Linked DNA regions of Skermanella rosea. The main gene of each other region encodes a partner of the protein of the gene in region 2 in a complex. Links are inferred from orthologs where the notes say so. Each region holds a gene or a part of one and is shown on either strand. Other genes may lie near its edges.

The links.
Region 1: the proteins of hfq (region 2) and katE are in contact, whole or in part, in a crystal structure (PDB 3VU3), measured with the Escherichia coli proteins. The link is inferred for Skermanella rosea from one-to-one orthologs.

Annotation. Positions count from the first base shown.
Region 1 is NZ_CP086111.1:5,189,897-5,195,811, reverse strand. What follows is about bases 1,254-4,233. They hold katE (catalase), read right to left. Parts: upstream 3,814-4,233; coding sequence 1,693-3,813; downstream 1,254-1,692. Other genes in these bases: JL101_RS24265 (hypothetical protein), read left to right, coding at 4,079-4,233; JL101_RS24275 (alpha/beta hydrolase), read right to left, coding at 1,254-1,687. Also shown: JL101_RS24280 (alpha/beta fold hydrolase), read right to left, coding at 1-540; more of JL101_RS24275, read right to left, coding at 572-1,253; more of JL101_RS24265, read left to right, coding at 4,234-4,987; JL101_RS24260 (hypothetical protein), read left to right, coding at 5,002-5,487; JL101_RS24255 (hypothetical protein), read right to left, coding at 5,512-5,676; JL101_RS24250 (SDR family oxidoreductase), read right to left, coding at 5,729-5,915.
Region 2 is NZ_CP086111.1:2,686,706-2,692,602, reverse strand. Bases 1,966-4,927 are described here. They hold hfq (RNA chaperone Hfq), read right to left. Parts: upstream 3,590-4,927; coding sequence 3,341-3,589; downstream 1,966-3,340. Other genes in these bases: JL101_RS12345 (D-amino-acid transaminase), read right to left, coding at 4,395-4,927; JL101_RS12350 (HAD family hydrolase), read right to left, coding at 3,667-4,395; hflX (GTPase HflX), read right to left, coding at 2,002-3,309. Also shown: groL (chaperonin GroEL), read right to left, coding at 1-1,425; JL101_RS12365 (co-chaperone GroES), read right to left, coding at 1,463-1,750; more of JL101_RS12345, read right to left, coding at 4,928-5,258; Trk system potassium transporter TrkA, read right to left, coding at 5,320-5,897. UniProt on the Escherichia coli protein: RNA chaperone that binds small regulatory RNA (sRNAs) and mRNAs to facilitate mRNA translational regulation in response to envelope stress, environmental stress and changes in metabolite concentrations.

The DNA.
Region 1 (5,915 bases), 2.5 Mb from region 2 along the record:
CACGCCCTCCGCCTTCCAGTCCTCCAGCCCGATCGGGTTGACCAGGACCAGCCCGGATGTCCGGTCCGGATACATCAGGGCATAGCGCATGGCCAGCATGCCGCCCATGGAATGTCCCATGACGATGGGGCGGCGGACGCCGGCCTGCTCCAGCAGGGCATGGGTGTTGGCGGCCAGCTGGTGCAGGCCGTACTGGTAGGCCCGCGGCTTGGTCGACTTGCAGAACCCCACCTGGTCGGGAACGATCACCCGGTAGCCCGCCAGGGTCAGCGGCTTGATCACGCTCTCCCAGGTGGCGCCGCAGAAATTCTTGCCGTGGAGCAGGACGACCGTCCCGCCGTTCCCGGCATTGGACGGCCGGACGTCCATGTAGGCCATGGACAGCGGCTGGCCCTGCGAGGTGAATTCGAACCGCTTCACCTCGTAGGGATAGTCGAAGCCCGCCAACATCGGATCGGCCGAGGCGGACCGTACCGGCGCCAGCGGGCCCCCGGTCAGGATCATGCCCAAGGCCAATGCCGTCAGTACGGTCCGTCTCATCGTCTCACCTCACCCCGATCATTTCGCAACCTCAGGAGCCCGACCCGGCCGAGCCCCCGACGAAAGCCTCGCGCAGTCGGCCGGCGACATAGGCCTGGGCCTCCTTCGCCTTTTCCACGACAGGCGCCGCGCCGAAGAACTCGTGGGTGACGCCCTCGTAGCGGTTGGACGCCACCTCCACCCCGGCGTTGCGCAGCCGCCGGGCCAGCAACTCGCCCTCCGACCGCAGCGGGTCCAGTTCCGCCGTGACGATGGTGGTCGGCGGCAGCCCGGCGAGGTCCGGCGCGTCGACGACATTGATCAGCGGGTTGTTGCCGTCGCGCGAACTGCGCAGGTACTTGTCGAAGAACCAGCCCATCATGGCTTTGTTCAGCGGTTTCGCGTCCGCCTGCTCCCGGTACGACTCCGTCTCCATGTCGTTGCCCGCGACCGGATAGATCAGGACTTGGTGAACCGGAGGTTGTATTCCCTGCTCCCGCGCCATCCGCGATACGCCGATCGCCATGTTGCCGCCGGCGCTCTCGCCCGCCACGGCGATGCGGTCCGGATCGCCGTCGAACTGGCGTGCGTTCACCTGGGTCCAGCGAAAGGCCGCCAGGGCATCCTCGTGGGCGGTCGGGAACTTGGATTCCGGCGCCTGACGGTACCCGGCCGAGACGACGATCGCGCCGGCCTGGTTGGCGAGCGCCCGGGCGGAGGCGTCGTAGGTGTCCAGGTCGGCGATCACCCAGCCGCCGCCATGGTAGTAGACGATGACCGGAAGCGGGCTCCGGGCGGAGCCGGGGACATAGATCCGGGCCGGCCGGGCGCCGCCCGGCCCCGGAATGGACACGTCCCGCACGGAGGCCACGGGTTCCGGCGCGGCGCTCCGGCCGTCGTCGGCCAGCACCTTCGCGACCGCGTCGGCCAGGGTCGGCTGGCGCCGCGCCTCCTCGGGCGACAAGGTCTCGATCGGCTTCGACCCCAGCGCCTGGAAAGCCAGAAGCACCGACCGCATGTCGGCATCGGCCGCGGCCAGGGTCGGGGCACCCCGGGCCGCCGCGGCGGGGTCGTTCGACACGGCGGTGCCGGCGTCGGAGAGCTGCTGGCAGGCGCCCAGCGCGAGGAGGGCGCCCAGCAACAGCGGGCTGATCGGCTTGCTGTTCATGGACTTCAGACCTGCTTCACCTTGGGCTCGCGCTCCCAGAAGCGCAGCTTCCGGCAGGACTGGACGAAGTCCTTGGCGTCCGGTGCACCCTTCAATTCCGTGAAGCCGCCGTCCATGTCGGCGGCGACGCAGGCCTTCTCCAGCAACGGCATCGCCTCCTTGTTGTAGGCGATGAACTTCGCATGGGCGAAGGCGTCGGTCACGAAGTCGCGGGCGGTCGCCTGTTTCGACAGCAGTTTGGCGCCCTCGTCCGACAGCAGCACCGCGACGGCGTCGTAGACGACCGATGGCCCGCCGTCGATCTTCTCGTCGCCTTCGATCAGGGTGCCGTCGCTGGCCTTGACGCCGCCCACCCTGGGGGCGACGAACTCGAGCATGGCGCCCTCGGCGGTGATCGCGTCCTTGAGCGCCTTGACCAAGCCGATGTCGACGCCATCGCTGACCAGCACCCCGACCTTGCGGCCCTTGAAGCTCTCCGGACCGTTGAGCAGGATGCTGAGCGCCGGCGAGGGCGGCAGGTTCCGGGTCGGCCGGGCGGCGTCGGCCGGCTTCGGCATCTCCTCCAGCCGCAGGCCGGTCGCGACCTTTTCCGCCAGCCCCTGGTCCACGTTCAGCAGGTGCGAGACCATGCGGGCGCGGATCGCCGGGGTCTTGACCTTGCTCAGCTCGAAGGTGAAGGCGTCGGCGATGTGGGTCTGCTCGACCGGGGTCTGGCTCAGGTAAAACTGCCGGGCCTGGCTGTAGTGGTCGGCGAAGCTCTCGGCGCGGATCCGCAGCTTGGCGCCCTGCTCCTCCGCCGGGAAGGACCTGAAGCCGATGTCCGGCGCCTCGCGCGGGCCGCCGGCCGCCCCGCCCCAGGAGTTCGGCTCATAGTTGGCGCGGCCCTTGGGGTTGACCATCGCCATGTGCCCGTCCTGCTGGAAATGGTGGACCGGGCGCTTGGGCGCGTTGATCGGCAGGTAGGTGAAGTTGGGGCCGCCCAGCCGCTTCAGCTGGGTATCCAGGTAGGAGAAGTTGCGGCCCTGGAGCAGCGGATCGTTGGTGAAATCGATGCCCGGTACGATGTTCTGGGTGCAGAAAGCGACCTGCTCGGTCTCGGCGAAGAAGTTGTCGACGCAGCGGTCGAGCACGAGCCGCCCGACGCGGCGGATCGGCAGGATCTCCTCGGGGATGATCTTGGTGGCATCCAGCACGTCGAAGTCGAACTTCTCGGCGAAGTCCTGGTCGAAGACCTGAAGGCCCAGCTCCCACTCGGGGAAGTCGCCGGCCTGGATCGCGTTCCACAGGTCGCGGCGGTGGAAATCGGGGTCGGCGCCGTTGATCTTCAGCGCCTCGTTCCAGACCACCGACTGCATGCCCAGCTTGGGCTTCCAGTGGAACTTGACGAAGGTCGACTTGCCCTCGGCGTTGACCAGCCGGAAGGTGTGGACGCCGAAGCCTTCCATGAAGCGGAACGAGCGCGGGATGGTCCGGTCGGACATGATCCACAACGCCATGTTGACCGCTTCCGGCGACAGCGAGATGAAGTCCCAGAAATTGTCGTGCGCGGTCTGGGCCTGCGGGAAGCCGCGGTCGGGTTCCTGCTTGGCCGCGTGGACCAGGTCGGGGAACTTGATGGCGTCCTGGATGAAGAATACCGGAATGTTGTTGCCCACCAGGTCCCAGTTGCCCTCCTGGGTATAGAACTTGACCGCGAAGCCCCGCACGTCGCGCGCCAGGTCGGCCGAGCCCTTGTTGCCCGCGACCGTGGAGAAGCGGACGAAGACCGGGGTCTTCTCGCCGGCGCGCTGGAACAGGTCGGCGCGGGTGAGGTCGGACAGCGGCTCGTAGGTCTCGAAATAGCCGTGGGCGCCGAAGCCGCGGGCATGGACCACGCGCTCGGGAATGCGTTCGTGGTCAAAGTGGAAGATCTTTTCCCGGAAGTGGAAGTCCTCCAGCGCCGTCGGGCCACGGTATCCCACCTTGAGCGAGTTCTGGTCGTCGGCGACGGGAACGCCCTGCTGGGTGGTCAGGACGGGCACGTCGCCGCCGGCCACCTGATGGGTTTCGCCGCCCTCGCCCCGGATCACTTCCTGGTCGGCGAAGCGCGCGGGCTCGCGGCTGCTGGTAAGCCTGTTGTCCGGCATCGTGGTTGCTTCCTGTCTTCTGGGTCTTGGTAGGGTCGGGGCGCCTGCCCGCCCTCGGGCATCCGATGCCCGGGCCGTCGGAGCCGCTCTGAAGGGATCACAAGGCAGAAACCCCGGCAGGCTTGGAATGTTTCCAGGAAAAGCGCCGCGGCGGCCCCGGCGGGACAAAGACGCGACACTCAGGAATCGTTAACCCCATCGAAATTAATATCGGACCGCAGCGTGCCGCTGCGGCTCCCGGTACGGATTTCGAGGGGAGAGGGTCTTGAGCTTCAAATTCATCGCTGTCGCCTATGGCATGCTCGGCGCCACGGCGGCGACCGGCTATTACGTGCAGGGCGGCGGCGGTGGCGGCATGGGGGCCGGCGGTGCCGGCCGCGCCGCCAACCCGCCCAAGGCGGAGCGGGTCGCGAAGCTGGAGGTTCCGCCGATGCCGGAGCGCCCGGTTCCGGCTCCTGTTCCCGCACCCGTCGCGGCGCCCGGGCCCGATACGATGCCGAGGGCCGAGGTCCCGGGGACCGCCACCGCCTCGGTGATGCCGCTGACCGCGCCGCCGACCCCGCCGCCCCCGCCGGCATCGGTCGCGACGGCTTCCGCGTCGGACGGGGGGTTCTCCCGGGGGTACATGCAGATCACCGCCGACATGACGGTCAACCCCTGGACCGGCGCCTGGCTGACCAGCGACGACCGCGCCATGGGATACATCACCGGCCCCGTCACGGCCCAGCCCGCCCCCGCGCCGGTCATGGTCGCCGAGGCTCCGGAGCCGGCCCCGCCGCCTCCGCCACCCAAGGCGGCACCGTCCCCGGCGGTGGCGGCGGCGCCCGAAGCGGTGCCGTCGGCCGTGCCGCTCGCCCGGGCCGCCGTGATCGACCGGACCGCCGAGCCGGCGGCGGAGCCCAAGCCGGAGACGCCGCAGCGGGGCGGATACATGGCCCATCTCGCCTCCTACCGGGACCAGGAGCACGCCATGGCGGGATGGAAGACGCTGAAGAAATCGCATCGCGACCTGCTGATCAACCGGGCCCCGGTCATGGTCAGGGCCGAGATCCCGGGGCAGGGGACCTTCGTGCGCCTGATGACGGACGGGTTCACCCAACTGACCGACGTGTCGGAGTTTTGTACCGGCCTGAAGGCGTCGGGCCAGTACTGCAACCCGATGAAAGGCAAGTAGGCTTGGTTCACGCAATGAGCGGCATCACCGGTTTCCGCATCCTGACGCTCCTTCCGCTGGCGGCGCTTCTGGCCGGCTGCGGCACCACCCAGTCCAGTTCCCCCCTGGCGATGGAAGTCGGGGCATCGGCCGCCTGCGTCGGCGAGGTCGAAGGCCGGCCCGAGTTCGCGCCCCTGCGGGCCAAGAGCCCGCCCCTGGGCGAGATGTCGCCGGCCAACCTGGGCGACACGGCCAAGCCGACGCCGGAGGAGCAGGAACTGGCCCGCGGCTACCTCTTGGCCGTCGCCGCCTGCACCCCGCGGACCGAGGCGATCCTGAACCCGCGCGACCAAGCGGCCGGGCGGGCGATCCTGACCACCTGGCACGAGCAGGAGCAGCTCTACGCGGCCCTGGCGTCGGGCCGCCTGACCTGGGGCCAGTTCAACCGCATGACCGAGGCTCTGGGCCGGCGGATGGACCGCCAGCTCCGCACCGCCATGGTCGCCGCCTCGGCTCCCTAGGGTTCCGGGTCAGGGCGTTTCGGGTCAGGCGCCGCCGACCCCCTCGATGATCTTCCCCGTGCCCGAGCAGGTCGGGCACGACTTGTCATTGAGCCGGCCGCTGCCCTTGCAGTCCGGGCAGATGTTCTCGCCGGTGCCGGGAGTGCCGGGAGGGGCGTCGTCGCCGGGTGCCATCGGTTCTGTTGCCATGGTCGTTCTCCTGTCGGTTACGCCATGGACAACAGGGGAGGACGGCGAATCGTCACCAGGATTTGACCAGGCCGCCGTCGACCAGGGTGACCGAGCCGGTCACGTAGCTCGCCCGCGCGCTGACCAGGAAGGTGGCGACGGAGGCGAACTCCTCCACCGTGCCGTAGCGGCCGACCGGGATCTGGGCCCTCGCCGCAGCCCTGACCGCCTCGATATCCTTGCCCTGCTTGTCCGATGCC
Region 2 (5,897 bases):
CGGATCGGTCGACTCGAGCAGCTTTCCGACCACCACGGCGCCATCGGCACCGGCGTTGTCGGCGATCTGACGGGCCGGAGCCTTCAGGGCGCGACGGATGATCTCGACGCCGACCCGCTGGTCGTCGTTGGTCACCTGCACGTTGTCCAGGGACTTGATGGCGTACAGCAGGGCCGCACCGCCGCCCGAAACCACGCCTTCCTCGACCGCGGCGCGGGTCGCGTGCATCGCGTCGTCGACGCGATCCTTGCGCTCCTTCACCTCGACCTCGGTGGCGCCGCCGACGCGGATCACCGCGACGCCGCCGGCCAGCTTGGCCAGCCGCTCCTGCAGCTTCTCACGGTCGTAGTCGCTGGTGGTCTCGTCGATCTGGCGACGGATCTGGGTGCAGCGGGCCTCGATGTCGGCACCTGCACCGGCGCCGTCGACGATCGTGGTCTCTTCCTTGGTGATCAGGACGCGCTTGGCCGTGCCGAGCATCTCCAGGCTGACGTTCTCGAGCTTGATGCCGAGATCCTCGCTGACGACCTGGCCGCCGGTCAGGATGGCCATGTCCTCCAGCATCGCCTTGCGGCGGTCACCGAAGCCGGGGGCCTTGACGGCAGCGACCTTCAGGCCGCCGCGCAGCTTGTTGACCACCAGGGTGGCCAGGACCTCGCCCTCGACGTCCTCGGCGACGATCAGCAGCGGACGACCGCTCTGGACGACGGCCTCGAGGACCGGCAGCATGGCCTGCAGGCCGGAGAGCTTCTTCTCGTGCAGGAGAATGAAGGGGTTCTCCAGCTCGGTGGTCATCTTCTCGGCGTTGGTGACGAAGTAGGGGCTGAGGTAGCCGCGGTCGAACTGCATGCCCTCGACCACTTCCAGTTCGGTCTCAAGCGACTTCGCCTCTTCGACGGTGATGACACCCTCGTTGCCGACCTTCTCCATGGCGCGGGCGATCATCTCGCCGATCTCGCGCTCACCGTTGGCCGAGATCGTGCCGACCTGGGCGATCTCCGCGTTGGTGTTGATCTTCTTGGAGGAGGCCTTGACGGAATTGACGACGGCTTCGACCGCGAGGTCGATGCCGCGCTTCAGGTCCATCGGGTTCATGCCGGCCGCGACCGACTTGACGCCCTCGCGGACGATCGCCTGGGCCAGGACGGTCGCGGTGGTGGTGCCGTCACCCGCCAGGTCGTTGGTCTTGCTGGCGACCTCGCGCACCATCTGCGCGCCCATGTTCTCGAACTTGTCGGACAGCTCGATGTCCTTGGCGACCGTCACGCCGTCCTTGGTGATGCGCGGCGCGCCGAAGCTCTTCTCCAGCACCACGTTGCGGCCCTTCGGGCCCAGCGTCACCTTGACGGCGTCGGCCAGAATGTCCACGCCGCGCAGCATGCGGGTGCGGGCGTCGACCGAAAACTTAACTTCCTTGGCAGCCATGCCCTGGATCTCCTATATGGCGGTTGACGCGGGGTTTTTACTCGAGGACGCCCATCAGGTCGGACTCACGCATGATCAGAAGCGTGTCGCCCTCGATCTTGACCTCGGTACCGGACCACTTGCCGTACAGCACCTTGTCGCCCGCCTTGACGTCGAGCGCGGTGACCTTGCCGTCCTCGCCGCGGGCACCGGGGCCGACGGCGATGACTTCGCCCTGCATCGGCTTTTCCTTGGCGGTGTCCGGAATGATGATGCCGCCGGCAGTCTTGTTCTCCTGCTCGGTCGGCTTCACGACGACGCGATCATGCAAAGGCCTGAACTTCATGGGATCTCTCCGAGATGTCTGTCGCCGGCCTTGGTGCCGGCTGTGGTGTCAGCGCTGGGTGTTAGCACTCAAGGCCAGGGAGTGCCAGCCGTATAACGGCAGATTTCCCGGCCGTCAAGCATTTCACCCCGGCAGATGGGGCCTCGCCCAATTTACACCAGGGGTAGCGGTTCATTTTCCCGGAGGCAAAAGGAAGGCCGGCACCCTGGAGGGTACCGGCCCGGAGCGTGCGCAATGCGGACGGATCCGCGTCAGCTGGCGGGATGGTAGTCGTAGCGCCGTTCGAAACGGGCGAGGTCGGCGGGATCCAAGGCGATCTGGAGATGGGCGAATGACTCGTCGTCCCGCCGCTCCAGTACGTCGCCCCGCTGGTAGAGCCAGGCCAGCGCCGCGCCGTCGTCGATCCGCACCGTGAGATCGACCGTCTGGCGGTCCATCGTCATGTGGCGGTCGAGCAGCCCGAACAGTTCGGGCAGGCCCTCGCCGGTCAGGGCCGAGACCGCCTGCATGTGGTCGTTGCGTGCCGCCTGGGCGAGCAGGGCGTCCCGCGTGGCGACGTCGAGCAGGTCGATCTTGTTCAGCACCTCGACGACGCGGCCGTCCTGGGACGGATCGATGTCGAGGTCGCGCAGCACCGCCTCGACGTCGGCCTTCTGGGCCTCCGTGTCGGGATGGGCGATGTCCCGAACGTGCAGGACGATGTCGGCCGCCTGGACCTCCTCCAGGGTCGCCCGGAAGGCGGCCACGAGGTGGGTCGGCAGGTCGGAGATGAAGCCCACCGTGTCGGACAGGATCACCTTGCGGCCGGTCGGCAGCTCGATCCCGCGCATGGTCGGGTCGAGCGTCGCGAACAGCAGGTTCTTGGCGAACACGTCGGCGCCGGCCATCCGGTTGAACAGCGACGACTTGCCGGCGTTGGTGTAGCCGACCAAGGCCACCACAGGATAGGGCACCCGGTCCCGCGCCTTGCGGTGCAGGTCGCGGGTGCGCCGGACCTCGTCCAGCTCCCGCTTCAGCTTGATGATCCGGTCGCCGATCAGGCGGCGGTCGATCTCGAGCTGGCTTTCGCCGGGACCGCCGAGAAAGCCGAAACCGCCGCGCTGGCGCTCCAGGTGGGTCCAGGACCGGACCAGCCGCGAGCGCTGGTAGCTCAGCGCGGCAAGTTCCACCTGCAACTGTCCTTCGCGGGTGCGTGCCCGGGCGCCGAAGATCTCCAGGATCAGGCCGGTGCGGTCGATGACCTTGGCATGAAGACCGCGTTCCAGGTTGCGCTGCTGGACGGGCGACAGGGCGTGGTCCATCACGACAAGATCGATCGGTTCACCCCTCTCTTCCGCGTCGCGGATCAGGTCGGCGAAATGCTCCACCGTGCCCGACCCGAGCAGGGTCGAAGGCTGTGGCCGGTTGACCTTGACGGCTTCGGCGTGGGCGACGTCCAGTTCGATCGCGGCGGCCAGTCCGACGGCTTCGTCCAGGCGCGCTTCGGGGCTGCGCATGCCGTCGTCGATCTTGGACTCGCGCAGGATCGGATGGATCACGAGGGCGCGGCCGGTGCCCATGGCGGACCGGCCGGTGCCCTGATCGGGTGCGTTAGGTACCTTCACCTTCCTTGGGCGGCTCGAAAAGTTGAATAGGATGGGCAGGCATCACGGTCGAGATTGCGTGCTTGTAGACCAGTTGGCTATGCGCATCGCGTCGCAGCAGGACGGAGAAGTTGTCGAACCACGTTATGATGCCTTGGAGTTTGACACCGTTCACCAGGAACACGGTGACCGGGGTCTTGTTCTTTCGGACGTGGTTTAAGAAAACGTCCTGAACATTTTGACTTTTTTCGGACATATGCAATCGCCCCGTTGTGATGGTTCTTGGGGCCCCATCCCAGAGCCCGGATAACATTCCATAACCCTTTTGTTGGGCTATTTTCGTTGTTCGACTGGAGTCTCCAGCGATATGGGGGCGCCGAGGCGCCGCACCAAGTCGGATACTATATCGCAAGTGTCAAACCGGTGCGCAGGCGGAAAATTCCCGAAGTCGTCCGGACTGTTCCCGATCAGCATCGGAACGCATCCCCCGGCATGGGCGCACTGCATATCCACGTCTGCGTCGCCGATGAACCAGACGTCGGGACCGGCAATCAACCCGCCGGGCTCAAGGGCCATGTGGATGGGGTCAACCGCAGGTTTATCTTGTGGCGCGTCTCCCGCTCCGACCAGCTTGCCGAAGTAGCGGTCCCAACCGAGTTGGGCCGACTCGGCCCGCAGGAAGCGGCCCGTCTTGTTGCTGACCACCCCGAGATAGACGCCCTGCCCGGCCAGCGCCGACAGCAGCCCCTCGGCACCCGGGAGCGGCTTCAGGTAATCGAGATGGTGGCGGCCGAAATGGTCGTAGAAGATGTCGCGCGCGTCGGTCCAGCGGTCGCCGAACAGGCGCGGGAAGCTGTCGCGCAGGCTCTGCCGGACGCGGATGCGGGTCTCCTCCAGGGTCCAGGGCGGCAGGCCGTGGGCGACCAGGGCAGCGTTCAACGCGGCATGGATGCAGCCCCAGTTGTCCACCAGGGTATTGTCCCAATCGAACAGGACCGCGCGCGGCAGCCGCGACGGCTTCCCGTCGCCGGGACCGGGGGTGGCAAGGTCGTGTTCCGGCATCACGAGGCGCCCGCCGTCCGGGCGTATTCCAGATAGGCCTGCCGCAGGCGCTCACCCAGGGAGCCCGGCTTGCCGTTCCCGACGGTGCGGTCGTCGATCCGGGTGACCGGCATCACGAAGGTGCTGGCGCTGGAAACGAAGGCCTCCCGCGCCCGGTAGGCTTCCTCCAGCGAGAAGGCGCGTTCCTCGAACGGGATGCCGGCTTCCTTGGCCAGCCGGACGATCGAGAGCCGCGTCACGCCGTTCAGGATCAGGTTGTTGGCGTAGCGGGTCACCAGGGTGCCGTCCGCGGTGACGATCCAGGCGTTGCTGGAGCAGCCCTCGGTCACGTTGCCGTCGGGGTCGAGCTGCCACGCCTCGAACGCACCGGCCTCCACCGCCTGCTGCTTGCCCAACACCTGCGGCAGCAATGCTACCGACTTGATATCCCGGCGCAGCCAGCGGATGTCGGGAATCGAGATCACCTTGACCCCGTTCTCCAACTGTTCCGGAGTCGCGAAGGCGGTCGCGCGCTTTGTCGTCATGACCAGACTGCTGCGGGAGTGTTTGGGGAACTTGAAGTCGCGCGGGGCGACGCCGCGCGTGATCTGGAGATAGATGGTCCCCTGTGTCACGTGGTTGCGGGCGATAAGCCGGCGCATCAGCAGCTTGAGCACATGGGGGGCCACCGGCCACGCGATCCGCAGTTCGTTCAGCGACCGTGCCAGGCGATCCAGGTGCCCCTGCTCGTCGACGAGCCTGCCGCCGATGATCGTGACGACTTCGTAGACACCGTCGGCGAACTGGAAGCCGCGGTCCTCGACATGGACCATGGCCTCGCCGTGGGGAACGAACCGGCCGTTGACATATGCGTATCGAGCCATGCTTTCCGCTTCTTTGGATGAGCTTTTCGGGATCGTGGGACGGGACGGGACAGCGGGGGGCTCAGAAGAACTCGAGCCGCACCGCGAACATCTTCTCGACCTTCTTCACCTGCCCGACCGCGGCCAGGATGATGACCCGGTCGTGCGGCTTGATCACCGTGGAGGGCCTGGGGATGATCACCTCCTCGCCGCGCACGATGGCGCCGACGATCACGCCGGTCGGCAGCTTGATCTCCCGGAGCGGCGTGTTGATCAGGCTGGAGGTCTCCAGCGCCTCCGCCTCGATCACCTCGGCGAAGCCTTCGCGCAGGCTGTGGACCGCACGGATCCGGCCGCGCCGGACATGCTGGAGGATGGTCGAGACCGTGATGGTGCGCGGGCTGACCACGGCGTCGATGCCGAGAGTGGTGACCAGCGGCGAGTAGGTCGTCTTGTTGATCAGGGTGATGGCGCGCTGGCACCCGTAGCGCTTGGCGAGGAGCGAGGCGAGGATGTTGCCCTCGTCGTCGTTCGTCACGGCGACCACCGTCTCGGCCGCCCGGACGTTGGCTTCCTCCAGGATCTCCGGATCAAGGCCGTCGCCGTGCAGCACCATGGTCCGGTTCAGCCGCTGGGCGATGTACTGGGCCCGGCCGCGAT